One region of the Paenibacillus glycanilyticus genome, then DNA from elsewhere that is predicted to be linked to it. Evidence: predicted binding sites of a transcription regulator. Region 1 holds the regulator's gene; each other region holds the start of a gene.
What was found. Region 1 encodes LexA, which represses DNA repair genes until DNA is damaged. Its sites were predicted from a motif close to CGAACATATGTTCG; they were not measured.
Positions count from the first base shown of each region.

Region 1 (9,731 bases):
TCCACCGGCTTCAGATAATCCGCCAGGCAAAGGAATGGCTCTACCTGCTGGCGCGGGAACGTAAACCGCTTGATCTCCTTCGTATGATCCTGAGGATCATAGATGATGATATCATTGCCGGACGATTGCGCCGGGAAGAAACGGTACATGCCATGTGCCTTAATAATACCGTTTGTTGTGCCTTCCTGCAAAATCCCGTCAACGGTTTCTTTCAATTGCACGGCCTTCTCGTTGCCTTCCTGGAGAAGGTTATCCACGTTGCCCTTCAGCCCCAGGTGATGACCAAGCAGCATTTGCATGTTCACGTAAGGAATGATATGCGGAATCGGAACGTCCCGCAAAATATGTCTGTCCGTATCCGGCGGGATATAGACCGGCGCATCCACGGAGATTTTCGAGCGTTCAACCCGGGTTAGCTGCGGCTGAGGTTTTTTCTCCTCTTCCACATCGCCGCCGGATTCCTTGTAAATCCGCAATTCCTCTTCCATTTTGCCTCGATGCTCTTTATCCATCAGCTTGTTCGCAAGATCCAGACCGTCCATCGCATCCTTCGCATACAACGTCAAGCCGTCGTATTCGGGGCCGATTCTTGTCTTCGTGAATTTACGCGTAAGTGCTGCGCCTCCAACCATGATTGGAGCGGAAATACCCGCGTTACGCATATCCTGTGCGGTTACGACCATCTGTTGAGCGGATTTGACGAGCAGACCGGATAGACCGATAATGTCGGCATTTTCCTTGCGCTGCGCTTCAATCAGCTGTTCAGGCGGTACTTTGATGCCCAGGTTGATAATTTTGTAACCGTTGTTCGACAAAATAATCTCGACAAGGTTTTTGCCGATGTCATGCACATCGCCTTTTACCGTAGCCAGAATGATTTTGCCCTTCACGGAGGTTTCATTCTTTTCCATGAACTGTTCCAGATGGGCTACCGATGCCTTCATAACCTCGGCGCTTTGCAGCACCTCCGCTACGATGAGCTCGTTATTGTTGAACAGGCGCCCTACTTCTTCCATCCCGCGCATCAACGGACCGTTGATTACTTCGAGCGCCGTATATTTCTTGAGCGCTTCGTCAAGGTCGGGAATAAGTCCTTCCTTCGTGCCTTCCACGATGTAAGAAGCAAGACGCTCCTCCAGAGAAAGATTCGATACCTTCTCCTTCTTCACGACTTTCTTCTCGCGGAATGCCGCAACGAACGCAGCAAGCGTATCGTCGTTCGTGTTATAGATCAGATCTTCCGCCAGCTTGCGCTCTTCCTCCGGAATGGAAGCATACCGCTCCAGTTTTTCCGTATTTACGATCGCATAATCAAGACCGGCTTTCGTACAGTGGTACAGGTAGACCGAGTTCAGTACCTCGCGGCCCGCGTCAGGCAGACCAAACGAGATGTTGCTCAGACCCAGAATCGTCTTAGCTTTCGGGAACTTCTCCTTAATCATCCGGATGCCTTCAATCGTCTCAACAGCGGATCCGATATATTGCGGGTCGCCGGAGCCAACCGGGAACATGTTCGGGTCGAAAATGATATCTTCCGGATTCATGCCGTATTTATTAACAAGGAGATTATAAGAACGTTCAGCCACTTCCATCTTCGCTTCGCGGGAGACCGCCTGTCCGCGTTCATCGATCAGGATCATGACAACCGCGGCACCGTATTGATGAATGAGCGGCAGGATCTTCTCGAACTTCGATTCGCCGTCTTCCAGGTTAATCGAGTTGATGATGGCTTTGCCTTGCGAATACTTCAGACCAAGCTCGATGATATGGTCATACGTCGAATCGAGCATTAACGGCACTTTAATCTTCTTTACGACCTGCGGCAGGAACTCATGTACCGCATAGGCTTCGTCAATGTCCGTATCCTGCAGGTTGATATCGATAATATGAGCTCCGCCTTTAACCTGGGAACGCGCGATTTCCGAAGCCTCGTCGAACTTGCCTTCTTTAATCAACCGTTTGAACTTCCGGGATCCGGAAATATTAGTCCGTTCGCCAATCATAATCGGACGGTTATCGTCTTCGATAAACACCGTATCGATACCGGACACAGCCGCCGGATGAGTACCGTACTGCGTACGCGGCGCGTAATTCGCCATCGTATCATGCAAAGCTTTAATGTGCGCCGGAGTTGTGCCGCAGCAGCCGCCCGCAATGTTAAGCCAGCCCTGCTCGGCAAATGCCGACATTTTTCGCGCAAGAGATTCGGGTGATTCATGGTAATGACCGTTCTCATCCGGCAGGCCCGCGTTAGGATAACAGCTGACAGCCGCATCGGCAATTTCGCTCAGCGAGCGGATATGGTCGCGCATGAATTCCGGTCCCGTTGCGCAGTTCAGTCCGATCGAAATCGGTTTCAGATGTTCCAGGGAAATGTAGAAGGATTCAATGGATTGACCGGCAAGCGTCGTGCCCATCGGCTCAATCGTACCCGAAATCATTATCGGAAGCTCGCGGTTCATGGCCGCAAATGCCTTGCGGATCCCGATGCTTCCCGCTTTAACGTTCAAGGTATCCTGCGATGTCTCCAGAAGGATAGCGTCTACGTCGCCTTCGATTAAGGCAACCGTTTGTTCATAATAGCTGTCTACAAGCTCGTCAAAGGTAACTCCGCCGGTTACGGACAAAGTTTTTGTAGTTGGTCCCAAAGCGCCGGCTACATACCGAGGGCGGTCAGGTGTCGAGAATTTATCCGCCGCGTCTCTTGCCAGCTTGGCGGCAGCAAGGTTAATTTCGCGGGCTTTTTCCGGAATGTCATATTCCGCCAATACGACGCTAGTCGCGCCAAACGTGTTGGTTTCCAAAATATCGGCGCCGGCTTCCAGATACTTCTCATGGATCATCGAAATAACATCCGGACGCGTTAATACGAGCATTTCATTACAGCCGTCAAGCTCTTCTCCGCCAAAATCATCAGCAGTCAAATCCGCCTGCTGAATCATTGTTCCCATCGCTCCGTCCAGGATGAGTATCCGCTGCTGCATCAATTCTTGTATGGTCGGTTTCAACAAATTTCGTACACCCTTCCTCCGAAAATCATTAACAAACAGTGTAACAGAATAGCCGCACTCTGAAAAGGCAGTCCATCGACATTTGACTACATTTGCTATATAATTGGACTTATCAGTTAATTTCTATAGGGAAAGAGGGATTGAGAATGGCTGAAATCCGCATTCGCAATACTAATGAACGTATTTCTGGTGAACAGAACGTTCGTGAATTTTTAGACAAACAAGAAGTTCTTTACGAACATTGGGATGCAACTAAACTCCCTGCGCACCTCAAAGAGAGATTTGTTCTCTCCGATGAAGAGAAAGCAGAAGTTCTGTCCACTTTCAATGCTGAAATTACGGATCTTGCCGCTCGCCGCGGTTACAAAACTTGGGACATCATTACTTTATCCGATGCAACTCCAAACCTTGATGAACTGCTGAAGAAATTCGAATCCGTTCATACACATACAGAAGATGAAGTTCGCGCGATTACAGCCGGCAAAGGCATCTTCGTTATCAAAGGCACCGAAGAAGTCGGTTACTTCGACGTTGAACTCGAAGCCGGCGACGTGATCTCCGTTCCGGAAAGAATCCCTCATTTCTTCACGTTGATGGATAACCGCCAAATCGTGGCCGTACGCCTGTTCATTGAAACAGAAGGCTGGATTGCGCATCCATTCGAAGATCCTGCTTTCGTTAAGTGAGAAAACCTTTTTCGTAGTCACTCGATGATGAGTGACCGCGGTTAAAGGTTGGTATTATCGCTAAATAGAATTTTAGTTTCAACAACTGAAATGGTCTTGAAAATTTTAATTCTATTGTGGAAACAAAAAAGCCCCTCGTTCCATCTTCCGATGGCGAGGGGCTTTGTCTTGTCCATTATTGCTCGAGAAGCAGCAGCAGTTCTTCCAAATGAGCAATCTCATGCGAAGGAATGATTTCGTCATTGCGCACAGCACCGTGACGGTTCACCCATACGGATGTCATGCCAACCGTATTCGCACCGAGAATATCGGTAGTCAGCTTGTCGCCAACCATAATGCCATGATCCGGCTCGATTCCGAGCCGTTCCATCGCATGACGGAAGATGGAAGCGGCAGGCTTGCCTTCACCGTACTCGCCCGAGATAATGATGTGATCGAAGTAAGGAGTCAGCTCAGGAACGCCGGCAAGCTTCTCGCGCTGCAGATCCGGAGAACCGTTTGTCAGCAGGAGCAGCTTATACTTTCCTTTAAGCGCATCCAGCACGCGGAACGTTTCGTCATAGACAAAAGGACGTTTGCGGCGTTCCGCTGGGAACTGCTCTGCCAGCTTAGCGCCAAGCTCTTCGTTATCAACGCCAAGCGCGCGCAAGCCGCGAGTCCAAGCTTCCTTGCGGTAGCCCGGCGCAAGCTGCTCCAGCTTGCGGAACTCTTCCTGCTCGCCTTCGCGGAAATTCGCCCAGAGTCCTTCAAACGGGTTAATACCGATCATCTTCGTGAACGGGAACGTCTCATAGGATTCATAAAGAGCTCGCGCTTCTTTGCGTACGGCTTCTTCAAGCTGCTCCGGATCAACGCCAGCAGCTTCCGCACCGGCTTGGCATGTTGCTTCAAATGCTTCTTTTACGCTGCGGTCATCCCACAACAACGTATCGTCAAGATCAAATAGTACCGCTTGCTTCCCCATAATTCGCATAACTCTCCTACTCTTTTTCTATTTTTGTTCGAAAGGCAAATTGTGTGTTTTGGCGAAATCCTGCAGTCTGCTGCCGATCTCATCCGTTGGGTAACGGTTAAGCAGCCGCGAGAATACCCAGTTTGCGCCTTTTTGCTGCATGATCACGACCGCACCGTTTTGAACGCTGATCCCTTTAATGTTGGATACGTGCAGCTGCTTGTCCCCCGTCATTTTACGGGTCTGGATATAATCCTTGCCGATTGAAATGTAAGGACGGCGCAAGAAGAAAATAAGCGCCAGGAAAATGTAGCAGCCGATCGTTACCCAGAACATAGACGTAGGCTCAAAGGAAGGATCCGTCGTAACGAATACCGTATACATGCTGATCAACAAAATGAGCACAATCGGGAATATGTAGTTGCGGCCGGTAAACCGGTCTACCTTGGGTTTCGATGAAGTGCCAATCTGCGATGCTCCGTGCTTTTTACGCGCTTTGTTGATTTGGTTCGTATTTTTGCGCACTTTGCGCTCCCACGTGCGTGACAAGCTTATTCCTCCCATTGTATATTGCAGACGCCGTTCATGGAACGGCGCCAACGCTAGTTATATAGTTGTATGACTTAATTAATGAGCAACATCGTTAGGATCGCCGTCTACAATCTCGATCGAATCCAACTGCTGGCGGAAATTCCTTTTGAAATTCTCCAAATATTTCTGGCGCAATACGGCACGTTCCGCAATTTCCTCTTCGGTCAAACCTACCGTTTTATTTTTACGGGATAATTCGTTAATACGCGCGATGACTTCTTCCACTGCCTTCACCTCATTTGCTTATTACTCATCCTTCTTACCTATTTTGACTTTTAACGCGAGCAATTGTCAAGGCAATGATAGAAGAATAACAAAAGGACAGGCAATTTCGAACATCCTGTGTCCGAATAGCCTGTCCTTCCGATTATATGGCCTATTGAGGAATAATTAATACCTGTCCTGGCCGAAGCTCAACCGAGCTTAACTGGTTGCGTTCCTTAATCTTGTATATGTATTGTCTTATGTCCTTGGAGCCCTCGGAAAAACGATCTGCAATCCCCCACAGCGTATCCCCCGTCGTTACGATAACCGTTTGCTCATTCGCTGCAGCCTCTTGAATATGATCGGACGATGCATTCGTACGCATCATAAGGAAGCTTGTAAAAAGAAGAACGAACACTGCAGCACACACAATAAGTTTAAAAGCATGACGTTGAACGTGATGACCCCGCGATTTGAACGATTTAGCGGTTTTTTCCTTATGGATACTTTTATAAAAAGACGGATTCATGATCATTATTATCGCTCCCCGAACGTTTGTTCTGTTTTCTTGTGTTCTTAGAATAACACGAACAAATGTTTGCAGTCAATAAAAAAATGCGAACTTTTGTTTTTAAGAACTTATGTTTGTACGAACTCCGGTTCTATGCTATAATTTTCTACAAATATTACATTGGAGTGATTCACGTGTCTAAGATTTCGAACCGCCAACAGTCGATTCTTGAATTTATTAAGAATGAGGTTCGGGACAAAGGATACCCGCCTTCTGTTCGCGAAATCGGCGAAGCGGTTGGCCTGGCGTCAAGCTCCACCGTTCACGGCCATCTGGATCGGCTAGAGAAGAAAGGCCTGATCAGACGAGATCCAACGAAACCTCGGGCGATCGAAATTTTGGATCAAGACGGTGTTGACGGCATTATCCTCCCCGCTGTGGCTCAAGTGCCAATCGTCGGCAAAGTAACGGCAGGCGTGCCGATTACGGCGACTGAGAATATTGAAGAGTACTTCCCGTTATCCGCACACTTCGTTGGCGACGACGAGGTATTTATCCTGAATGTCATTGGTGACAGCATGATTGAAGCCGGCATACATAACGGTGACTATGTTATCGTCCGCCAGCAGCAGACCGCCAACAACGGCGATATCGTAGTAGCCATGACGGAAGATGACGAAGCGACGGTTAAGACCTTCTACAAAGAGAAGGATCATATCCGCCTTCAGCCGGAGAACTCCACCATGGAGCCAATCCGTTTGAACAATGTCACCATTCTTGGTAAAGTAGTTGGCTTGTTCCGTGACTTTCACTAATCTGTTCGCATAAAAGAGGCTGTTCCCGCTAATCCGATTTCGCATTCGGTAAGGGAGAACAGCCTCTTTTTTACCTGATTATGGTATTATCGTATTACTTCATCTTTAGGCGACGAGGTGGTTAAGCGTGAAGAAAAAATTAACGAGGTCTTGATAAATCCATTGCCGGAGTTTGCGGAGGAATCGCCGAATACTTCAACCTTTCCTCCTTGTTTGTAAGACTGCTGTTCCTCCTCTTTATCCCCTGTAATCTTGTTGTTTACATCATCCTTGCGAACGTTATTCCAGCCAGCCCACCGTTGTTATATAAGAGATAGAAAAAAATCCCCTGACGCTTAGAGCGCCAAGGGATTTCCATCTTAGTACAGCGTCAGATACTGATCGCGTTCCCATTGATGGACTTGTGTTTTGTACATGTCCCATTCGATTTCTTTCAGTTCGTAGAAATGGGCAAGAGCATGTTCGCCAAGCGCATCGCAGATCACGTCGCTGCGAAGCATTTCGTCGAGCGCTTCCTTCAGATCGGAAGGAAGGCTTGGCACGCCGGACTCCAGGCGCTCCTCTTCCGTCATGATGTAGATGTTGCGGTCTACAGGAGCCGGAAGCGTCGTTTTGTTCTTGATGCCGTCAAGGCCGGCTTTCAGCATTACGGCAAGAGCCAGATACGGGTTGGCAGCCGGGTCCGGGTTGCGAACCTCGATACGCGTGCTAAGTCCGCGGGAAGCCGGGATACGGATCATTGGCGAGCGGTTGCTTGCCGACCAAGCTACATAGCAAGGCGCTTCATAACCGGGAACCATCCGCTTGTACGAGTTAATGGTAGGGTTCGTAATAGCCGCCATCGCGCGAGCATGCTCGAGGATGCCTGCCATGTAGTAACGTGCGGTTTGGCTAAGACCCAGACGATCCTTCTCGTCATAGAATACGTTTGTGCTGCCTTGGAAGAGCGATTGGTGACAGTGCATACCGGAACCGTTTACGCCGAACAGAGGTTTCGGCATAAAGGTGGCATGGAGACCATGTTGTCTCGCAATCGTCTTAACAACAAGCTTAAACGTTTGAATTTGGTCTGCGGCTTTGATCGCATCCGCATATTTGAAGTCGATCTCATGCTGGCCTGGAGCAACCTCATGGTGGGAAGCTTCAATCTCGAAGCCCATTTCTTCCAGCGTCAATACGATTTCACGGCGGCAGTTCTCTCCCATGTCCATAGGCGCAAGGTCGAAGTATCCGCCCTGGTCATTCAGCTCGGTTGTAGGCTCGCCGCGCTCATCCGTTTTGAACAGGAAGAATTCCGGTTCCGGACCAACGTTCATCGCCGTAAAGCCCATTTCTTCCGCCTCTTGCAGCGCACGCTTCAGAATACCGCGCGGGTCGCCCGCAAACGGAGTGCCGTCAGGCATATAAATATCACAGATCAGGCGGGCAACGCGGTCTTGCGCAACCCATGGGAATACGACCCAAGTATCCAGATCAGGGTATAAGTACATGTCAGATTCTTCGATACGAACGTAACCTTCAATGGAAGATCCATCGAACATCATTTTATTGTCTAATGCTTTATCCAGCTGGCTTACCGGAATCTCTACGTTTTTGATCGTTCCGAGCAAATCGGTAAATTGAAGACGGATAAATCGTACGTTCTGTTCCTCCGCAATGCGTTTGATATCCTCTTTTGTGTAGCTCACAGCATTCATCTCCTTTAAAAGAATTGTGAAGCAATTCTTGCTTCGGAAGCATACGCTTAAAGAATTGCGAAGCTATTCTTACTTCGTAAGCATAAACTTAAAGAATTGTGAAGCAATTCTTGCTTCGTAAGCATACGCTTTAATAGGACATGCTAGCGCTTGTTCAAGAAACGGGACAACTGGCCTTGAATAAGCGAAGCCTGGCCAGGGCGTTTCTCCAGCAATTGCTGCTTGAGAAGGCGGTGCAGCTGCGCATCGGAAAGCTCCTTGCGCTTCACTTCGGATTGCTCGCTTACGATTGTTGCATCATCCGATTCTTTTGAAACCGGATTCATGACTTGCTTAATGCCGGCGATATTAACGCCTTTTTCGATTAACGCCTTAATTTCCAGTAACCGTTCAACGTCATTAAAAGAGAACAGTCGCTGGTTGCCCGCCGTTCTGGCGGGAACAATCAATTCATGCTGCTCATAATAACGAATTTGACGCGCCGTTAGATCCGTCAGCTTCATTACGATACCGATCGGAAATAAGGCCATGTTTCTACGAATATCGTCACCCATGTCGCATCAACCTTCCAGTCGCTCATTTATACACCTATCATAACGCCCTACCAAAAACGTGTCAAGTTGTGTTAGGTTTAATTACGTTTAATTATGATAAGCCCGTTGTTAATGAGTCGACGTAACGCCGTGAGAACACCAAACTTCGCATGGGCAAACGTCAAACCGCCTTGCATATAAGCGATATAAGGCTCGCGGATAGGCGCGTCCGCAGACAATTCAAGGCTTCCGCCTTGAATAAACGTCCCTGCCGCCATAATGACGGGATGCTCATATCCCGGCATGTCCCATGGCTCGGGCACAACATGCGAATCTACCGCCGCAGCCTTCTGAATCCCCTGTACAAAAGCGATCAACTGCTCCGCACCGCCAAAACGGACAGCCTGTATAAGGTCAGTACGCGGCTCAGACCAATGCGGTTTCGTTTCAAAGCCAAGCTGCTCGAACATTGCCGAAGCAAATACGCTTCCTTTAACAGCTTGTCCAACCAAATGCGGCGCCAGGAACAAGCCCTGATAAATACCTCGCAGCGTGTCAAGCATCGCGCCAACTTCGCCTCCGATGCCAGGCGCCGTAAGACGATAGGCAGCCTGCTCCACCGCAGCAGCAGTACCAACGATGTATCCCCCGGTCGAAGCAAGGCCGCCTCCGGGATTTTTGATAAGCGAGCCCGCCATGAGATCAACGCCAACCTGGGTTGGCTCCAGAAG
Region 1 is NZ_CP195155.1:2,829,636-2,839,366, reverse strand. It holds gene metH (methionine synthase) at 1-3,011, opposite strand, end outside; gene ACR9FF_RS12995 (1,2-dihydroxy-3-keto-5-methylthiopentene dioxygenase) at 3,158-3,697, shown strand; gene ACR9FF_RS12990 (HAD family hydrolase) at 3,873-4,661, opposite strand; gene ACR9FF_RS12985 (hypothetical protein) at 4,689-5,198, opposite strand; gene ACR9FF_RS12980 (DUF896 domain-containing protein) at 5,277-5,465, opposite strand; gene ACR9FF_RS12975 (LysM peptidoglycan-binding domain-containing protein) at 5,617-5,832, opposite strand; gene lexA (transcriptional repressor LexA) at 6,150-6,770, shown strand; gene ACR9FF_RS12965 (hypothetical protein) at 6,980-7,087, shown strand; gene glnA (type I glutamate--ammonia ligase) at 7,130-8,458, opposite strand; gene ACR9FF_RS12955 (MerR family transcriptional regulator) at 8,611-9,021, opposite strand; gene ACR9FF_RS12950 (aminotransferase class I/II-fold pyridoxal phosphate-dependent enzyme) at 9,099-9,731, opposite strand, start outside.

Region 2 (9,731 bases), 1.2 Mb from region 1:
TCAGGTTGACCGGCTTGAAGACGGCCAGACAGATGACGACGAGATCCTGCTGGGCCCGCCGAAGCAAAGGACCTACAAAGATATCTTTTGCGTCCAATGGATTTCCCTCCCGTCAGAGCTGCCGCCCGGTCTTCGGATCGTACACGACCTCTACGGGCACAACTTGATCGGTGGGAAGCACCTCGATCCATTGATCGAAGATCTGGAAATGCCGGTCTGTATTGTTGGGATCAGGATTCTGGCTGTTCGGATCCGCGCGAAATCCCCCTTGCAGCGGATAGAAGCCATGCTCGAACACCTTTTCCACCGGGGTGGAATGGACTTTATTATCATCGTTTATTTCCGTGCTCGGATACGTCTTGACCGTGTTCGACTCCGTGTTCTTATCGGCAACTTCGAGGCAGAGAAAGTCAATGGCATGACGGATCGTGACGTCCGCGGCGGGATCCAATCCGAGTCTCGTGCGAATGGCGGTCAGTTCGTCATCCGTTGCGGCATAAGAGGCATCAAGTCCGTCGGAGCCTTCGACGTCGGCATTCTGCAGCCAATTGAGCGCGGCTTGCTCCTTCCCGGGACGGATCGGGATGACCGCTTTCACCCAAGGCGCGTTCAGAAACGCGTTGCGCAGGTTATCGCCGTCCAGTTGAAGCAGCCAGCCGAGCGAGCTGCCCATCGGAGCCGGCGCAGATTTTTCTGTTATAAGGTAATTGTCCTGACGCACAGTGCTGTCACTCCAGGTGACGATGCTGTCGGCCAACTGCGACTGGAGGTCCGGCAGATTGAGATGCTGATATGCACGGGGCTTCCACCATTCCGGGGCTACGAAATACAGCATCTTGTCGATGTCGAAGATCGACAGCAGCAGCTCGGAGAGGACATGCCGACTGCTGTCGCTAGCCGAATAATATTGAAAGCCGGTCATGAGCGAACTAATCAGTTTGCGGTAGACGGCGATCCGCTCCTCTTCCCGCAATTCTTCGTAATTTCGCTTTGTGATGCCGCGCGCCAGCTCGACGCGCTCTTTGGCGGATTTGACGAACGTTTCCTTGGTGATCCGGTTATTCTCGGCGGTAGCCGCTTCTCCCTTCAGCTTTTTCGCGGTATTCGCGGCGGTGATCTCCGCCCGTTTAGCCGCACTCGCGGTGCATTTCACGACGGTGCCGACCGCGAAATCGATCCGTTTGTCCCACTCGATGCCGCCAGATCCCGTAATGACGCCGATCTCGATTTGTCCGCTCCCGTTGAACCTCGCACCGAATGCCCAGACGCCCGTGAAGTCTTCGCCGGACGCAGAGAGCTGCGCGGCTTGAAAAACGCCCGCTTCCTTGACGATTTCAAATCCTTCCGGAGGTGCTGGAGGGTCCATGACCGCTACCGTGACAAATCCGGTTTTCCGTTTATCGCCAAAGTTCCAGACCGCATTTGTCTTGAGCGGGATGAATTGGTCGGCCGGCACGGGTATTTCGGTCTGATCTGGAACCGGCAGCAGATTGGACGGCTGCGCGATATGGATCAGATTGGCGAGACCGAGGCCTTCGCCCGGCTCGTCAACGTAAGCTTCCCAGCAAAGATAGGTGCCGACATCCTGGACCTGCACCCCGACCTGCCTCATCTTGCGGCGCAACTCGTAGTTGACCAGCTTCTCCGTGGTATTCGTCAGCACATAGCGCTTACTCGACGTATCCGTAACCTCCGTAATCGTCTTGAACGTCGATTTATAGTTTTCCCGGATTTCACTGGAGAGCTTCTCGCTCTGCTGCCGCATCTTCTTGTGAACCGTCTCTCTTGCTACCTGCTGCGTCTTGTCCATATTCAGGCTGGCGGTGGCTGATGCACTGCCCGTTCCCCATGATTGATTGACCGTAGAGGTAACGCCGAGCTTCAAATCTTCCTTGTTGTCCTCCTTGACCGCTTGGCTGATCTCATCCTGATCCGTCGTGCTCGTCTCCATCTTCTTCGTCGTCTCGAGGGAGGTCTCGACCGTCTTCTCAACGGTCGTCTTGCGGGTGCTGACTTCGATCAATTCGACAGTCGAGCCGGGACTTAGCCATACATGGCCGGTCGGCGTTCCAAGAAAGCTGTCCAGCTCGAAAAAATATTGCCGGTATAAATGAACGATGCCAAGCGGGGATAAGGAGACGTCCTTGACGTCCTTCTTTGGATCAAACGAGAGATACGGATCTGCAGCGAGATCAGGGGCAGTCTTCTCGAGCACGTCATAAAAGGCTTTTTTGGCATCGAAATCCGGGTTCGTGTAAAAGATTCGAGTCAACCCGTCCGCCCGTTCGTTGATAAAGAGCTCTTGAAGCACGCCAGCAATTTCGGTCTCGTTCTCGAGTGCGAGGCGAATGTCGGCTTTGCTTTGCTCGCGCAGGCGATTCGTCAACTCCGGATTGTTCGCATTAGTCCTGATGATCACCTTGCATTGGTTTATGGAAGTTTCGGAGTAATACTCGATGACCTGGTTGTTCAAAATGCCGCGCAGTTCATCCTCATTGACGAACTTCTTCCACTCTTCCACGCTTTTCGGCATCGCGCCATACTCGCGAAGATTATTACTGATCGTACGGAGCAGGATGGAATCCTGCTCCTTCAGCGTCGGACCGGCGAATCCTGCCGGCACGAGGTTCGGCGCCGTTACGTAGCAGTCAGCATTGATGTCGATTGGCGTCCGATTCGCCAGATATCGCTGCAGCCGCGGCAGCAAGCCGCTCTTTTCCAGCTTTATGCCCATTTGCAGCTTGTCGAGCACGCGTTTCGATTTCCAGCCGATCAGCGATTGATGCACACCGAACAGCTCACTCGCATACGGCAGCACGGACTGATAATCGACGAGATCGGTAATTCGTTTCACGTTCGTCATTGGGCGATTCTCCATTCGTTGGAATTTTATCGGAAAATGTATCCGCCGTGGGACTATGGCCCATGTGGCAAATAGAATATAGCACACGGTAGGACGAGTCGCATGCACCGCCAGTATGGAGTGGATTGTAACCTCGGACTTATTCCTTCCCTTCCATTCATCAATACCCGACATCGTTCGCCAGCCTGTATCCCTAGTCGGGTCAACAGCTGCAGCACGGTGCTTTTGCCTCCGCCCGCCCCCCGCGCCCGCTCCCAACTGTTTGAAATTACCTTTAAATATCCCTTGCATAGCGAACGTACATTCGGTATATAATAAGATACGAACATACTTTCGCATTTGTATTGGAGTGGGGATTATGGAACGTGTCATTATGCTGATTGACTGCCAGTCGTTCTACGCGTCCGTCGAGAAGGCCGCGCATCCCGAATATAAGAATGATCCGGTCGTTGTGGCCGGCGATCCTTCGAGGCGTTCGGGCATTATTCTGGCTGCTTGTCCGCTTGCGAAGCAGTACGGCGTCACAACGGCCGAGACTCTTGGCGAAGCGCTTGGCAAATGTCCGCAGCTCGTCATTATCAAACCGCGAATGCAAGCCTACATTGAAGTCTCGCTTATGATTACCGATATTTTTCGTTCGTTTACCGATCTGGTGGAGCCCTTCTCCATCGACGAACAGTTCCTGGACGTTACCGGCTCCTTGTCATATTTCGGCTCTGCCCAAGAGATTGCAACGCAGATCCAGACCAAGATCATGCTTTATACTGGCGTATGGGCGCGGGTTGGCATGAGCTCCAACAAGATTCTGGCCAAGATGGCGACCGATATTTGGGCGAAAAAGAACGATACGGGTCAGTTTACTCTTCCGAAGTCCGAGGTGAAATCTTTGTTATGGCCGCTGCCGGTGAGCAAAATGTTTGGCGTTGGCTCGCGCATGACCGCGCATTTTCAGCGAATGGGGATTACGACGATCGGGGAGCTGGGCAGCCTTCCCTTGCCGGAATTCAAGCGTCGGCTTCAGGCGCGGATGGGCCGCAACAGCGATATTCAGGCAGAGCTGTTCTGGCAGACGGCAAACGGCATTGACCCAAGCCCGGTCAAGCCAAGCACCCATGACGCGCAGCAAGCGGTCGGTCATCAGATGACGCTTCCCAGGGATTACAGCAAACCGCAGGAGATCGACGTTGTCCTGCTGGAATTAAGCGAGGAGGTTTGCCGCCGCAGCCGCGCGAAGGGCTATATGGGCTGCGTGGTTGCAGCAGGCGCGCAAGGTGCGGACTTCGAACGCCCAACCGGCTTTTTCCGTCAGATGACGGTACCTGATCCGACGAATATTACGAAGGAAGTATTTGCTGCGGCCCGCACGTTATTTTACGCCCATTGGGACCGGTTGCCCGTACGCAAGCTTGGTATCACCTTGTCTAAGTTGGTACCCGACGATCAATATCAGCTTACCCTGTTCGGCAACAGGGAGAAGGAAAGAAAACTGGATCGCGTCACGGACGCGATCCGCCATAAATTCGGAACGACCTCGATTCTCCGGGCGTCCTCGCTGCTCGAGTCAGCCCAGGCCCGTGAACGCAGCGTCAAAATTGGAGGACACTACAAATGAGCAAGAAATTGGAGGGAAACGGCCGCTGGGAATCCAGCCGCATGATGCTGCCTGAGCACCGGGAGCAATATTTGGAGCGGCGTGAGCCGGCGAAGGCCTCCGGCCCCGTCCCCGTTCCAACCAAAGAGGAACTTGAGCTAATTCGGGATTATGTGCTCCTCCCTATGATGCTGACGATCGTGGACAAGAACTGCAAGGACATTGAGTTATCCTTCTACTCCATGAGGCAGCTGTACATGAAAGCCTCGCGCGTCCTGATGGGGCATATACACACGGATCTGACCGCTGTTCGCAAAGCGCTTAAGGAGCGCAATATCCGGGTCTTCCTCGAGGAGAGCGACAGTGAGCACGGAGCGATTCATTACAAGTTCGTTTGCCGCGGCTACGAGGACCGCTTCTCCATGATTCGCGATGCGGCCCGCGCCGAGATCAGCGTGCGTATCGCCAAATATATCTCATTGATGTTTAAATAACCTTCCGAACACCGCGCCCGCTGGCAGCAGCGGGCGCGGTGTTTTTATCTGGTCCTCTGCTCCTCCTGCCTCAGCTGCTGGGCAGCAAGCACGGCAAGCTCAATTTTGTTCAGCAGCAGGCCGTATTCGTTCGTCAACTCGAAGCTGCGGGGGAGCTTCAGCTTTCGGAAATACGGCAGGATGCCGTCAGCCGAGCCGAACCAGTCTTCCCGCTTCGCGGTCTCGAGCTCCTGGTTCGCCCAGGCATCGCGAAGCTCCGGGCTGTAGAGAGGCGCGGCTCCCGGCAGAAGCTTGCCGCCTAACAATCGCTCCTTGTACAGCGCTGTGGGCGGCTCCCGGCGTACCCGGGCGAACAGATGCGGGGCATAGTCCGCCCTTGACCCGGTATGGCGCGCATTCGCCGCAAAAGCCAGCGCCCCTCCCCGTACCCGGGGTACGCCGAATAAAACGGCATACAACGATTTGCCGAATTCGATCCGTTCGGACAGATCGTCGAAGTCCTCCATAATTAATCCCGCCAGCCGCAACTCCCGCTCCCCTTCGGTATGATACGGGAACATCACCGCGTTCAGCTGCAGCAGCGACTGCATGCCGAAGAAAAGGGTGTCGAGCACGTTTTTGCGGAAGTAATCGTCCTGTACTACCCGCTGCTCAATGAAATGCTGCTCGTTCACAATAAGCGCCACCGTTAGAGGCACGGAATCGCGTCTTCGCCAGAATTGCTCCCATACCGGCTTCATAAACCGTGTTATCCCAAAAGCCGGAAGCAGATGAAACAACGGACGCTGCACGCGTACGCTTTCCTCGTAGAGCAGCAGCTGCGGATAAGCATCGCCAAAAATAAACGTATTCGCATGCTCTAGCAGCAAGAAGACCGACTGGCGCTTATCGCCCGGGAGCAGCTGCGGCAGCCATTCGCCTGCCAGATCCGTCATATTCCACCCGCCGTTACGGGATACGAGATGGGCCAGCATCGCCCAGTGCAGCTCCGGATGCCGTTGATACATCAACCGGTAGGCTTCCGTCCGCGTCACGTTATTGCGGTTCAGACGGGAGGTCTCCGCCCGAATCCGTTCGATAAGAATTTTCTCTTGCCCGCTCCATTCGCCGGTCACCTGCTCCGCCTGCTGCTCCTCCAGCTTCCGCCATTCTCCCTCCAGCTCGGCGACCGCATCCTCGGCAAGCTGCAGCGGAGCTGCTTCCGCGAGCATCTCATGCGAAGCCTCGAGGCCATGCCATTTGCCCACCGCATAATCCCATGCGGCGGCAGGCAAAGAAAAAAACTGTTTGATTTTGCGAAGCCGTAGTCCGAAGCGGCCGCGCCCTCTCCCCCTGCTTAACATCGACCGCCCTCCTCTATCCTGGTAACACAAGTATTTGCCGTCAGGCCGCCTGTTCATGCATAATAAAAAGCAAAGAACGGGCGTGAAGCATATGCTTTCCCAAAAAACGTTTTAGGAGGACTGGCTATGTGCGGAAGATATACCATCACCGTATCGCTCGAGGAGCTGATGATTCGTTATATGATCGGCGAGACGAAGGTGCCTTACCATCGTCCCAAATACAACGTGGCGCCTGGCCAGCAGGTGCTTGCCATTATTAATGACGGTCAGCGCAACCGGCTGGGCGAGCTGCAGTGGGGGCTTGTTCCGCCTTGGGCGGACGATCCGAAGATCGGCAATAAAATGCTCAATGCCCGCTCCGAGACAGCCGCCGAGAAGCCGGCCTTCAAGACGCCGCTTCGCCGCAAGCGCTGCCTGATCCCGGCAGACGGCTTCTACGAATGGAAAAAGACGGACGGCGGCAAGCAGCCGATGCGTATTGTCCGCAAGGACCGCTCCATCTTCAGCATGGCGGGTCTATACGAGTCGTGGCTTGCGCCGGACGGCACAACCACCGTTAGCACCTGTACCATTATGACGACCTCTCCCAACGAGCTGATGGCCCCGATCCACGACCGGATGCCCGTGATTTTGCGCCAGGAGGACGAGCCCTTCTGGCTCGACCGGACCGTGCAGGACCCGCAGGCCCTGCAGCGTCTTTTCCTGCCGTATGCGGCGGAAGAGCTCGAAGCCTATCCGGTATCCCCAGCGGTCGGGAGCGTCAAGAATGACACCGCCGAATGCATCGAACCGGTAAACCCGGGCGGCCAGCTGCATCTGTGGTAGATAGCTTTTAAATGCTACATTGGAATTCATGCAGCATATGACGGCAATCACCCCCTTGAATGGGATCTACATTGGATTGCGTACAGGATAATCAGCGCATTTCGGCGAAAAGAAGCCAAATCAAGAGATTTTACTGTAGATAATCCAACGTAGCATCAGAGTCTCTTCATTCCAGCCCGATTTTACTGTAAATAATCCAACCTAGCATCATCAAGCGAAAAAAAGGAACTCACCGGGTATTGAACACCGAATCGGAAAATAAAAAAAAAGCCGACCGCAAAGCGGTCAGCGGAACATCCCCCATAGCTTCAGCAAATGGAAGGTGTTGTTTGGATCTATTTTTTGCGCAAGGACAAAATCGATAATCTGTTCTTCCTGAATATCCGTCAGCGGTTCCTGTAAAATAGAAGTCGCTGATTTCACCAGCTTCCGCACCTTTACCCGGTCCTGCAGATCATACTTCGTGACATTGCCCAGCAACAGCCGTATCCGGTCCTTAACGACCGGATTTTTTAGTTTGAATTTGACGCGTTCGACCAATTGCGGCCGAATGCCGTACTTTTGGTAACTCACCAGCCTTACACCTCCATCCGGCATTCCGATGATTCGATCGTTTAACTATATGCCGTAAGAGGGAAGATATTGCTTAGTCGAGCTGTTCCCCTTGAAAAATTTGATCCTTCAGCAGTTGGACACGCATCCGTTCAAAGGTCGGATTCGTCCAGAAATCATCCCGTCCGGCGAGCTCCGCCGCATCGTCGCGGGCAAGCTCCAGCATCTCGTAATCCGCCGCCATATCCGCGATCTTGAACTCCGGCAGGCCGCTTTGCTTCGTCCCGAAGAAATCCCCCGGTCCCCGCAGCTCCAAATCCCGGCGAGACACCTCAAAGCCGTCGTTGGTCTCCGTCATCACCTTCATCCGCTCGCGTCCGTTCTCCGACTTCGGATCCGCCACGAGCACGCAGAACGATTGATGCTCCCCGCGCCCGACGCGCCCGCGCAGCTGATGCAGCTGGGAAAGCCCGAACCGCTCCGCGTCCATGATAATGATAAGCGTGGCGTTCGGAACGTCGACGCCAACCTCAACAACCGTTGTCGCAACAAGCAGCTGCGTCTCGTTGTCGCCAAACGCGCGCATCACTTCATCCTTCTCGGAAGCCGACAGCCGGCCATGCAGGAGCCCCACCTTCAAATCCGGAAAAGCCTGCTGCATTTGCACGTACAAATCAATCGCATTTTGCACATCCAGCTTGTCCGACTCCTCGATCAGCGGACAGATGACGTACGCCTGGCGTCCCTCTCCAACCTCGCGCCGGATAAAACCAAGAACGCGGTCCATCATGTCATGCTTGACCCAATACGTCTTAATGGCTTTGCGGCCATGCGGACGCTCCTTGATCGTGGACACATCCATATCCCCGAACGCCGTAATGGCCAGCGTTCTCGGGATTGGAGTGGCCGTCATCGTCAGCACATCGGGATTCAGCCCTTTGCGGCGCAGAATACTCCGCTGGTTCACCCCGAACCGGTGCTGCTCGTCCACCACAACTAGCCCCAGGCTGCGGAAAAAGACATCGTCCTGAATAAGCGCATGCGTACCCACCAGAATATCGATCATGCCCATCTGCAGCCCGGCAAGCACATCGCGGCGCTTCTTCTCCGTCAAGCTGCCCGTCAGGAGAGCGACCTCTATGCCCGTGTCCGCAAACAGCTTCTGCAGCGAGCGCAAATGCTGCTCGGCCAGAATCTCCGTCGGCACCATTAGAGCCCCCTGATGGCCGGCTTTGATCGTGCAATACAGCGCAATAGCCGCAACGACCGTTTTGCCGGATCCGACATCCCCTTGCAGCAGGCGGTTCATCGCCGCCGGTTGGCGCATATCCGACATAATCTCGTTAACAACCTTCTTCTGGCCGTCCGTCAGCTCGAAAGGAAGCGTAGCCGCAAAGTTGCGGATCGTCTCCCCGTTCACCTGATGAACAATGCCGTCCCCGCGTTTCCGCGTTAAAGAACGGTAAGCCTGAAGCTTCAGTTGAAAAAGAAACAGCTCCTCATAGACCATCCTCCGGCGGGCTTCGAGACCTTCCTTAACCTCTCCCGGATCGTGGATCCGCTGCACGGCATCCCGCCTTGCCATAAGCCCGTGGCGCTCGACAAGCTCATGCGGCAGCACCTCCTCAATCATGGCGCCGTATTGAAGAAGCGCCTGCTTGATCGTTTTGCGCATCCAGGCCTGCGTAATCCCTCCGCCCACGGAATAAACCGGCTGAAGCGTGCCCGACTTCACCATGCCTGTAGACTTGTCCGCAAATTCGGATTCCGACACGGTCATCTGCAGGCGCTGCTGCTCCCATTTGCCCGTCAGCATAATTTCTCTGCCCGGCGTCAGCTGATTTTGCAGAAAATGACGGTTGAACCAGACAGCCGTCACCAGCATATGGTTAACCTCGATTTTGCAAGTCAGGCGCGATTTGTTTTTGCCGTACCGCTGCAAAATCCCGTTTCCGCGAATCGTTCCCTGCACGGTCACCTTCTCGCCGTCTTTGATCTCGGCAAGCTCCCGGATGCGGTAATCTTCGTATCGAAATGGAAAATAATCCAGCAAATCGGCGACT
Region 2 is NZ_CP195155.1:4,003,731-4,013,461, forward strand. It holds gene ACR9FF_RS18300 (hypothetical protein) at 1-97, opposite strand, end outside; gene ACR9FF_RS18305 (peptidoglycan-binding protein) at 113-2,863, opposite strand; gene ACR9FF_RS18310 (DNA polymerase IV) at 3,222-4,475, shown strand; gene ACR9FF_RS18315 (hypothetical protein) at 4,472-4,948, shown strand; gene ACR9FF_RS18320 (DUF2515 domain-containing protein) at 4,993-6,291, opposite strand; gene ACR9FF_RS18325 (SOS response-associated peptidase) at 6,418-7,116, shown strand; gene ACR9FF_RS18330 (stage VI sporulation protein F) at 7,402-7,689, opposite strand; gene recG (ATP-dependent DNA helicase RecG) at 7,763-9,731, opposite strand, start outside.
Region 2: ACR9FF_RS18310 (DNA polymerase IV) is a predicted target of LexA. The motif match lies at 3,157-3,170, and genes of this name have one in related genera.

Region 3 (9,731 bases), 430 kb from region 1:
TAGCCCGCAGCAAAATGACAATGTCGCGCCATTCCATCGGGCGGCTTTCCCGCTTCTTGCCGTCATAGACCCGGAAGCCCCCGTCAAGAAGGGAACGGATCTGGCGGGCAATAAGCCTTGCCTCCAGCTGCGCCGTCTGCAGCTCCTCCACCGATTCGGCTCCTTGCTCGGATTCTTCGTCGGAATCCGCGGCAGAAGCCGCCCCATCCTCCTCGTCCGAAGAGCCCGCTTTGTCGATAACCGCAAGCTCGACGGCAAATCGCCCGGGTCTGTCAGGCTCGGGATAGGAAGCCCCGCATACCAGCTCGGCTCGCTTGTCGTAATCCATCTCCGCGACCGCCTCTCTCATGATAGCGCGGAACACGTCATTTACTCCGTCAACGACTTCAAGACGGCTCCGGAAGTTGCGGGCCAGATCGATGCGAAGACCGTCACCTCCGGGCGCGCCGTAATTTTTGTATTTGCTCATGAACAAATTCGGCTCCGCCAGACGGAACCGGTAAATGCTCTGCTTCACATCGCCTACCATAAACCGGTTGCCCGCATGAGGATTGGCAATCAGAGACACGATGGCTTCCTGCACCATGTTGGTATCCTGATACTCGTCAAGCAGAATTTCATCGAACTGGCGCTGGTACTCCATAGCCGCAGACGACGGAGTCGTAAGCTCGGGCGTTGATTCCGGCGATCTCAGTATCCTTAAGCAATAATGCTCCAGGTCGCCAAAATCGAGCAGACCCTTAGCCCGCTTCGCGGCTTCGTACCGCTGGCCGAATTCGATGACAAGCTCGGACAGCGCAGCCATGAGCGGGGCAAGCTCCCGCAGCTCCCAAGCGAACTCCTCCGCCGAACGTCCGAACAATTCGTCCGCAAGCGAGCTAATCAGCTTCTTGGCCTGATCGCGAAGCTCCTTAGCCTGCTCCTGCATGCTTTTATCGTAATCATCGCCGCGCATAGCCTTCAGCTTGCCGAACTGCACGGCTTGGAACGGTTCGAACCACTTCTCCCAAGGATGTATGCGAACGGTTTCGGCTAGGCTGCCCACAACCGCGAGATCCTCTTCAAAGGTTGCCGCGTAAGGTGCCGGGCCAGCCGGCTCCCTCGTCAATCGCATTGCCTGGTCAAGAAGGGACGCCGCACCCGACAGCGCCAGTTCCACGTCAGTCCTCAAGCTTGCCACCCAAGGACTGCTCCTGAGCCCTTCCACGTTCTCAACCATAAAGCTGGCCGCGGTCTGGCGGAGCCAATGCTCCGGCCAAGGATGGCTCTGCGCAAAGTCATAGAGCTGTTGAACCAGCTTATACAGCGGCTCGTCGCCGCGCTCGCCGCCGTAGCGGTCGGCCAGGCGCAGGAATGCCCCGCTGTCGCCGGCGGATCCTTCGTATTTCTCTTCAAACAGCTGATCCAGCACGTCGATGCGCATCAGTTCGCTTTCTGTTTCATTCGCAATCCGGAAGCCCGGATCGAGCCCGATTAACGGATAATACCTGCGTATAACGTCAAGACAGAAGGAGTGGAGCGTGATAATCGACGCCCGGTTCATAAGCGCAAGCTGTCTGCGCAAATGCTCCGATTCCGGCTGACGTTCGAGCTCTTTCTCCAGCGCAATTCGGATCCGGTCCTTCATTTCGGCAGCCGCCGCTTTCGTGAAGGTTGCGACCAGCAGCCGGTCGACATCGGAGAACGAGGAGATTTTCCGAATAATCCGTTCTACCAGTACCGCCGTTTTTCCCGAGCCTGCTGCCGCGGCAACGAGAACATCCGAGCCTTCCGTCACAATCGCGCGCCACTGGTCATCGGTCCATGTGCTGTTCTCCGGCTTAGCCGGCAAATTAATCGTTTCCATCCGCTGTCTCCTCCTCTCCATGCAGCTGCTGCCAAATTTCATCTTCCGAAAGCTTGCTCAGCTTCGTGTATTCATTGCCGTCGAATAACGGGTCGAATTGGCATACCGGCTTGTAATCGCAGTATTGGCAAGGCGACTTCGTTCCGAGACGGTAAGGCTCGATCGACACCTTTCCGCAGCCGATTTCCGTGCCTATTTTTCCGATGGTCCGCCGGACGGAGCTGCGCAGCACATCCCACTGATCGTCCGTCACAACGGAAGAACTGCTGTAAAAGCTTCCGTCGCGCTTCAAGGCAACGGGAAGAATCTCCGAGTAGCCGGATTCCAGATCGCCGTCCATCAGCCGCGCCGTTTCCGCTTCGGCCGTAATGAGTCCCCGCGTTTTGAACTTTTTCAGCATTCTTGCGTTTACCTCGGCCACGGATAACCCGTTGGATACCGCAAGCATCGGATTATGAACGTGGAAATAAAGCACGCCCGCGGGCGATGCCGGCTTTCCGAGCCATTCGGAAGCATGCGTAACAAGCACGTCCAGGTACGTGAGCATCTGCAGAGATAGTCCAAACGCCACTTCCTCCAGCTTAAGCTGCGTTGCGCTCGATTTGTAATCCAAGACGCGCAGCAGCAAGCCCTCCTCGGTCTCAGCCGCGTCTACGCGGTCAATCCGTCCGATAATTTCCATCGTGCCCCCGTTATCCAGCGGTATGACAAGGGCAGGCAGCGTGCCGTCCGGGCCAAAATCAACCTCGAGCCCAACCGGCTGGAACTGAGCCCTGCGGGAATGCTCGCTTAAAATAACCGCCGCCTGGGCAACGATTTCCTTCAGCTTGCGGGCAATGTATTGGAACCGGCCGCTGCTGAGCAGGATTTGCGACTGCAGCCTTGGCGCCAGCTCGTCAACGGTCTTCGCCGCCGCTTCGCGGATTTGCCCTTCCGGCATCGAGCCCCAGCGCTGTCCGACGCTTCCGGCCAGACGGCTGAGCGCCGCATGGAACAGCTGCCCGACATCCGGCGCTTCAAGGCGGTACATCTGGCGTTCGCGAAGCCTTAAGCCGTGAATGGCAAAATGCTGGAACGGACAGGACACGAATCTCTCCATCCGCGACACGCTGGCCTTCAGCTTTGTCCCGTAGAGCTGCTCCGCCGTCGTTGTCGTAAGCACCGTCTCCTGATTGGAGAAGCTTAATGACGCGTTCATGAGCTGCAGCTTGTCCTGCCACTCCGGCCGGATCGCAAACCAGTTATAGACATCCCACCAGAACGGCGCAATCTCGGAGCCTTGCCGCCAGGCACGAAGCTCCGTGATCAAATAAGCAAGCGTCCGTTGAGGATGCTCGATATAAGAGCGCTGTTCGCCCGTCTCCATACCCGGAGTCGGCTCTCCAGACTTCTGATAAACCGGAATGCCAGGGAACAGCTGCCTCACCTGCCGGATGACTTCCGAAGGCAGCAGCGTTTTCCCTTCCTCGTCCGCCTGCGCCCAGCTGATCCACAGATGCTGGCTGGCCGTTGTCAAGGCGTTATAGATCAGGAAACGTTCGTCGAGAAGCCTGCGTCTTACGCCCGGCGCCATAACCAGTCCTTCTTCAGCAAGGCGTTCCCGCTCCTGCTCGGTCAGCACGCCGTCTTCTTGAATGCGCATCGGCATGACGCCGTCGTTAGCGCCTAGCACGTAACAGACCTTTACATCCCCGGAACGCGTCCGGTCCATGCTGCCGACCAGTGCCTGATCAAGTGCGGGCGGCACTGCCGCAAGCTTCAAGTTTTCGAGCCCCGTCTCCACCATGCCGGCGAACAGCTCCGGAGGCATATCCTCGTCCCCGACCATTTCCACCAGCTGATCCAGCAGCTGCATGACGCCATCCCATAGCTGGCGGTGTGATCTGGCGCGCTGCGTACGACCGGACGCGCTGTCCTCGCGGCTCCAGCGTTCAAGGCGGTCGGCGGCATCCGCATGATCCAGCAGCTTGTACAACGCTTCGCACATCTCTTTGACGCTGGAGGCTTTCTTCAAGGACTGCTCGAAGCGGCGAAGCGGAGGTACAATCGCCTCTCTCGCCGCCATTACGGCCTGAAATTCCCGTTTGGCTTTTGCAGACGGCTCGGATACCGTTTCCGGCTCATCCTCGAGAGACTGCTGCATAAGCGGCTTCCACCTGGAGCGGTCAAGCCACTTCCATCCGTCGACTCCGGCTGCCAGCACATAGTTTTCCAAGCGGTCAAACAGCTCGCGAGACATGCTGCCGTCAATCGGGAACAGCAGCTCCGTCTTGATGCATCGGAATACCGCCTCGTAATGCCAGCCGTGGAGCACCGTCTCCAGCGCGGAACGGATAAATTCTACCAGCGGATGATGGACCGTGTTATTCTTTTGGTCAAGGAAATAAGGAATTTCGTAATCATCGAATATCGTTTGAATATAGTCCGTATATTCAGCCGCGTTCCGCACCATAACCGCCATGTCGCGCCAGCGCAGCCCCTCTTCGCGTGCCCGCCGAACCATATCGCGTGCCGCTGCTTCGACCTCGGCTCTTCTGTTCGCGGAGGCATGAAGGGATACCCCGCAGGCGGAATTGTCTACAGCAAGCATCTTCTTATCCGGTATAAGCATTGGGGTTCTTCCGCCGTAATGCTTCTCTAAATGGGCAAGCATCGAACTCCCAGTAAAGCGATATGGAACTCCTTCATCCAGCACGACGGTTTCATGCACGAGCACGCCGGCTTGAGCCGCCAAAGCAGCCAGCTTTCCGTACGTTTCAGCCGTAGGGTGGAAAAGCTCAAGCTCATGCGGCGTTTCGCCGTTATCGTAAGGACGGTCAAGCGTCAGAGCAACGGTCACTTCGGCGGAAGAAGCGATCAGCGTGCCAAGCGCATCGTATTCCTTCGGCGTAAATCCATGGAAGCCGTCAATCCACAGATGGGCTCCCTGCATCGCCGGAGCATCGGCATAGCCTGCAATCAGCTGCGTCAAGTAATCTTCCGAATCGATATAAAGGCCAAGCAATTCCTGCTCCAGCTTGTCATACACAAGCCGAAGATCATGCAGCTTCCGGTTGAGAAGCGATGCGTCTTCTACCGATGCCGTTTTTTCCTTCAGCAGATCGGCGTCAATCCCGTAACGCTTCCACTCGGTCAACAGCTCGCCCAGCCGTTCAATGAAACCGGGCTGCTCCGCCCCGCTTTGGAAAAGCTCAAGCTGCTTGCCTAACCGGTGTATAATCTTGAAAAGCATCATATGCTTGCCGTTATCGCTGATCGGAATTAAGGCGGTGCCGCCCGTCTCCTGCATGACGCGAAAGGCCAGACGGCGGAAGCTTAGCGCCTGGGCGCGAATCGTTCCGCTTAGCGTCGTATTTTTCAAAAGCGCGTACTCCGTCTGGAAAGTAGCCTGTTCCGGGACCAGCATAACAAGCGGCGCTCCATCCGGCTCGCCTTGCAGCTTGGCGCGGATTGCGTCCAGACAATACGTTGTTTTCCCCGTTCCCGAGCGGCCAAGCACAAATCGAAGCCCCATCCTAACTCTTCCCCTCCGAATCTATCTCATAATCTATCATTCTACCATAACGCGGGGCCTTTTTCACCCGGACGACAAACGTATGTTCTGGAAGAAGTGCTATCTTTTTAACAAGAAAATATTGCAATCCCTTAAATACCGAGTATAATACTAGGTAATATAATGATCCGGATCGGAGGAACGGCAAATGACCTCGGAAGAAACGCAATGGATTAACGATTATCTGGATTTATTCAACTACGCCAAGCAAATCGGTGATCTGGAGTGGCAGCAGGAGATTACCCGTTCGCTCGCCGGGTGGAAGGAACAAACAAGCCAGCAAGCTCTGTCGACGAAAGCCGCTGAGTTATGGAGAAAGTTTGACGTCATTAACAGGAAGATGATTGATCTTTATCGGCAATTGAGAAATTCCGATGATTCTTCCGATTTGAAAACGTTACGGGAAGAGGTCTGGCTGTTAAAGCTGCAGCGTGTCGAGCTGAGCCGGCAATTCAAAGAATCCTTCTAGCAGGATGAAACGGCTATCGCCGATTATGAGTTTTTTAGAATAAAATAAAAAATCCCGCATGCGGATTTCCGCTCTGCCGGATTATGGGTTAGAAGACATGCAGTGAACTGCTCTGTCCATTATGGAACCGCTGGGTACAGTCGTCTGTCTCTCAGCGTTACATTCCTATTATACACTTCTATCAATCGATTGAATATGTCTATTTTTCGAACAAGAAGCCGCATGGATCCTTCGCCGATCCATACGGCTTTTTTCGTATTATTTACTCCGCACTTCGAACACGGCAAATTTCAAGTAGTGTCCTTCCGATACGCCAAGCAGCTGCGGATGATCCTTGCCTGCAGCCCGCCACTCCACGAGACGCAGCAGCTTGCCGGCATCGGATGCCGCTTCCTGTATCGTCTCTAGGAACAGATCCGGCCGCATATGGTACGAGCAGCTGGCCGTAACGAGATAGCCGCCTTCGTTAACCAGCTTGAGGCCATGCAGGTTGATGTCTTTATAACCCCGGCATGCCCCGGCAACCGCGCTTTTGGTCTTTGCGAAAGCAGGGGGATCAAGGATAACAACATCCCATGTACGGCCGCCGCCGCTAAGCGGCTTGGAAGTATCCGCGCCGGCACGGCTGCGCTCCGCACGCTCTTCAACGCCTTTTACCTGCGTGCGCAAATAATCAAAGGCATCCGCCACGACAAATTCCACGCGGTCGGTGAAGCCGTTACGCTCGACGTTGCGGCGCGCTGTGTCGATGGCATGCTCGGATACGTCGAGACAGGTTACTTTTTTCGCCCCGTATTTGCAGGCATGGAGTGTGAAGCTGCCGGTATGGGCAAAGCACTCCAACACGGTCGCACCGTCCCAATATGGGAAGGTTACTTCTTTGCCGTTCGCATTCACCGGTACAAGCCTCGTAACTTCCGTATCGGTATCAGCCGGACGGTTCTCGAGGCGAATGCCGCTGCGAGCGCCCCAGCCCTTCATGAGAGGCTCGATAGAAGCGCGGTTCTCGCGTTGATCGTAGAAATAACCGGTCTTTTGGCCTTCCACGATATCGACTTCCAGCTTAAGGCCATTCTCTTCAATTTCGAGAATCCGCGGGCATTCCCCGTACAGCACTCCGGTGCGCAGCTCAAGCCCTTCGAGTTGTCTAACTCCGACATCGCTCCGTTCGTAGATCCCTTTCGGCTGAAACACGTCAACAAGAGCGGCTACAATCGCTTCCCGGCGGATATCCAGTCCAAGCGTCAAAATCTGAACGACCAGCACATCGGCGAACCGGTCTACCACTAGACCGGGAAGAAAATCAGCCTCTCCGTAGACGAGCCGGCAATCGCGGTCCTGCACGAACCGATTGCGGTGCGCTTCGCATAAACGAAACTTCTCGCGGAAAAAGTCGGCGTCCATTTCTTCAAGCGGCTGATAGGAGACGACGCGGACCGTGATTTGGGACTTGGGATTGTAATATCCGGTCGCCAAATATTTGCCGTTAGACCCAACGACGTCTACCAGCGCTCCCGGCTCTGCTTCTCCTTCCAGCTTTTCGATTTCATTTGCGTAAATCCATGGGTGGCCTGCTTCAAGACGTTTCCTGCGGCCCTTCTGCAGCCAAACTTTCGCTTTGCTCACTTCGTTAATCTCCCTCTCTATTCCTGGCTTGTCATGCTTGTCTAAGCGTAAGCATATGTATCAACGATAACTTTTTATAAAAAGGAGACCTTTGCTATGCTCCATTCCATTCTTCTGCCAATGGCGATCGGCTTCACCATCTTTATAAGCGGGATGAAGCTGATGGAGCTGGCGCTGCACCGGTTAGCCGGCCCGTACCTGCAGCGTGTCCTGCATCGCTCAACGGCGACGCCGGTCCATGGCCTTGCAGTCGGTACGGCAACTACCGCCTTTTTGCAGAGCAGTACAGCCGTTACCGTTATCGCCATAGGGCTAGTCAATGCCGGCCTGCTTACCTTCCCCCGGACACTTGGCATTATCCTCGGAAGCAACATCGGCACCTGCCTGACGACCGAGCTTATCGGCCTGAGCTTAAATAAACTTTCCGTTCCATTGCTTCTGCTGGCGCTGGCCTGCTGGCTCGCAACCGTACTGCTGAACGAACTCGGAATCTGGCCAAGAACCCGGTCGCTCCGGCTGCTTGAGACCGTTCGCTCCTCCGCCGTTGCCTTAGGCGGCTTCAGCCTGCTGCTTGCCGGGATGGCCATGATGCAGGCGATTGGACCCGCCGTGCAGGAAAGCTCCATGTTCGGCTGGTTCCTTGAAAAATCAACAAGCAGCCTCTGGTGGGGATTAGCCGCCGGCGCGGTGCTGACTGCAATCGTCCACAGCAGTGCTGCTGTAATCGGTATTATTATGGGCTTTGCAGCCATCGGGGCAATGCCTCTCGAGCTTGGCGTTGCCGTTGTGCTAGGGGCGAATATCGGTACATGCGCTACCGCGCTGCTCGCATCCTTCAGCGGTTCAAAGCCCGGTCAATACGTGGCTTGGTCCCATACCATCCTAAATGCCGGCGGCGCTTTGCTCTTCATGCCGTTCCTTGGCGAGTTATCGGCTGCATCAGGATGGTTCGCCCATTCCCCGGCCAGCCAGATCGCTCACGCGCAGACGATTTTCAATATTCTAAGCTCATTGATTGCCTTGCCGTTCTGCTATTTGCCTGTTTTCCGCAAGCTTCCGGTCTAATCAAACTTCACGCCAAGCAAGCTGAGGGCCCCCGCCACGATCCGGTTATTATTCTCATAGCCCGACTGCTTCTGGCGTCTCCAGGCTTCAAGCGGATCAAACCATTCGACGCCCCGGATTTCTTCCACCTGCGCCTGGAGCGATCCGCCTACCGCTTCAACCAAATAATAATGAACCTCCTTGTTGACGGTTCCCTTATTCGCATCATGGTACTGATACTTGATTTGGTCAATCGGTTTAACGATAGCCCCGATCATGCCCGTTTCCTCGGCAATTTCCCTAAGCGCCGTTTGCTCGACCGTCTCCCCGGGCTCCATCTTGCCTTTCGGGAGCGACACTTTGCCATAACGGTCCTGTATCAGCTGAATCTGCAAAAGCCCAGCCTCGTTCCGGCGATAGACTACGCCTCCTGCCGAAATTTCAACCAATTCCGTTCCCCCCTTGCCTGCTCGACATTTGCATGCAACAACGAGGATTCCCCACTTATTCCGATACGACAGAAATGAGCGTGAAATCCTCGTGCGTTATGACTATCTCTAAGCTCTCATCGCTTCCGCCGGGACATCGTCCAGTACGCGGACAAGCTGAGCGCGGCATTCATTGACGCCTGCTTCAGTAATTTTCACGCGGCAAAGCTTGCCGACAAGCGCTTCGGTTCCTTCAAACACAATCTGAATATAGTTATCCGAGTACCCCATCACAAGCCCCGTACCGGGAGCGCCCTTGTAGTCACGCTCCGGAATAACGTCCAGGACGGCTCCTACATGCTGCTCGGCATAAGCAAGCTGCATTTTCTCGGACAAGTCGATCAGTTTATGGACGCGTTCATTCTTCACTTCTTCGTCCACTTGATCATCCATGCGGGCAGCCGGCGTGCCTGTACGCTTCGAATACGGGAAGACGTGCATTTCCGAGAAGCCAACCTCTTCCATAAACTTGTAGCCGTTCTCGAACATCTCTTCCGTCTCGCCGGGGAAGCCAACGATAACGTCAGTCGTAATCGCTACGCCAGGCATTGCTTCGCGGATACGTTTCAGCTTGGCTGCAAACTCGTCCGTCGTATATTTGCGGCGCATCCGCTTAAGCACGGAGGAATCGCCGGCTTGAAGAGGAATATGCAGATGGCGGCACATTTTGGTCGAACGGTTAAGCACGTCGATCATCGCATCGTC
Region 3 is NZ_CP195155.1:2,399,634-2,409,364, reverse strand. It holds gene addA (helicase-exonuclease AddAB subunit AddA) at 1-1,846, opposite strand, end outside; gene addB (helicase-exonuclease AddAB subunit AddB) at 1,833-5,360, opposite strand; gene ACR9FF_RS10885 (hypothetical protein) at 5,548-5,868, shown strand; gene ACR9FF_RS10880 (class I SAM-dependent rRNA methyltransferase) at 6,127-7,494, opposite strand; gene ACR9FF_RS10875 (Na/Pi cotransporter family protein) at 7,591-8,559, shown strand; gene ACR9FF_RS10870 (NUDIX hydrolase) at 8,556-8,987, opposite strand; gene mtaB (tRNA (N(6)-L-threonylcarbamoyladenosine(37)-C(2))-methylthiotransferase MtaB) at 9,096-9,731, opposite strand, start outside.
Region 3: addB (helicase-exonuclease AddAB subunit AddB) is a predicted target of LexA. The motif match lies at 5,436-5,449, and genes of this name have one in related genera.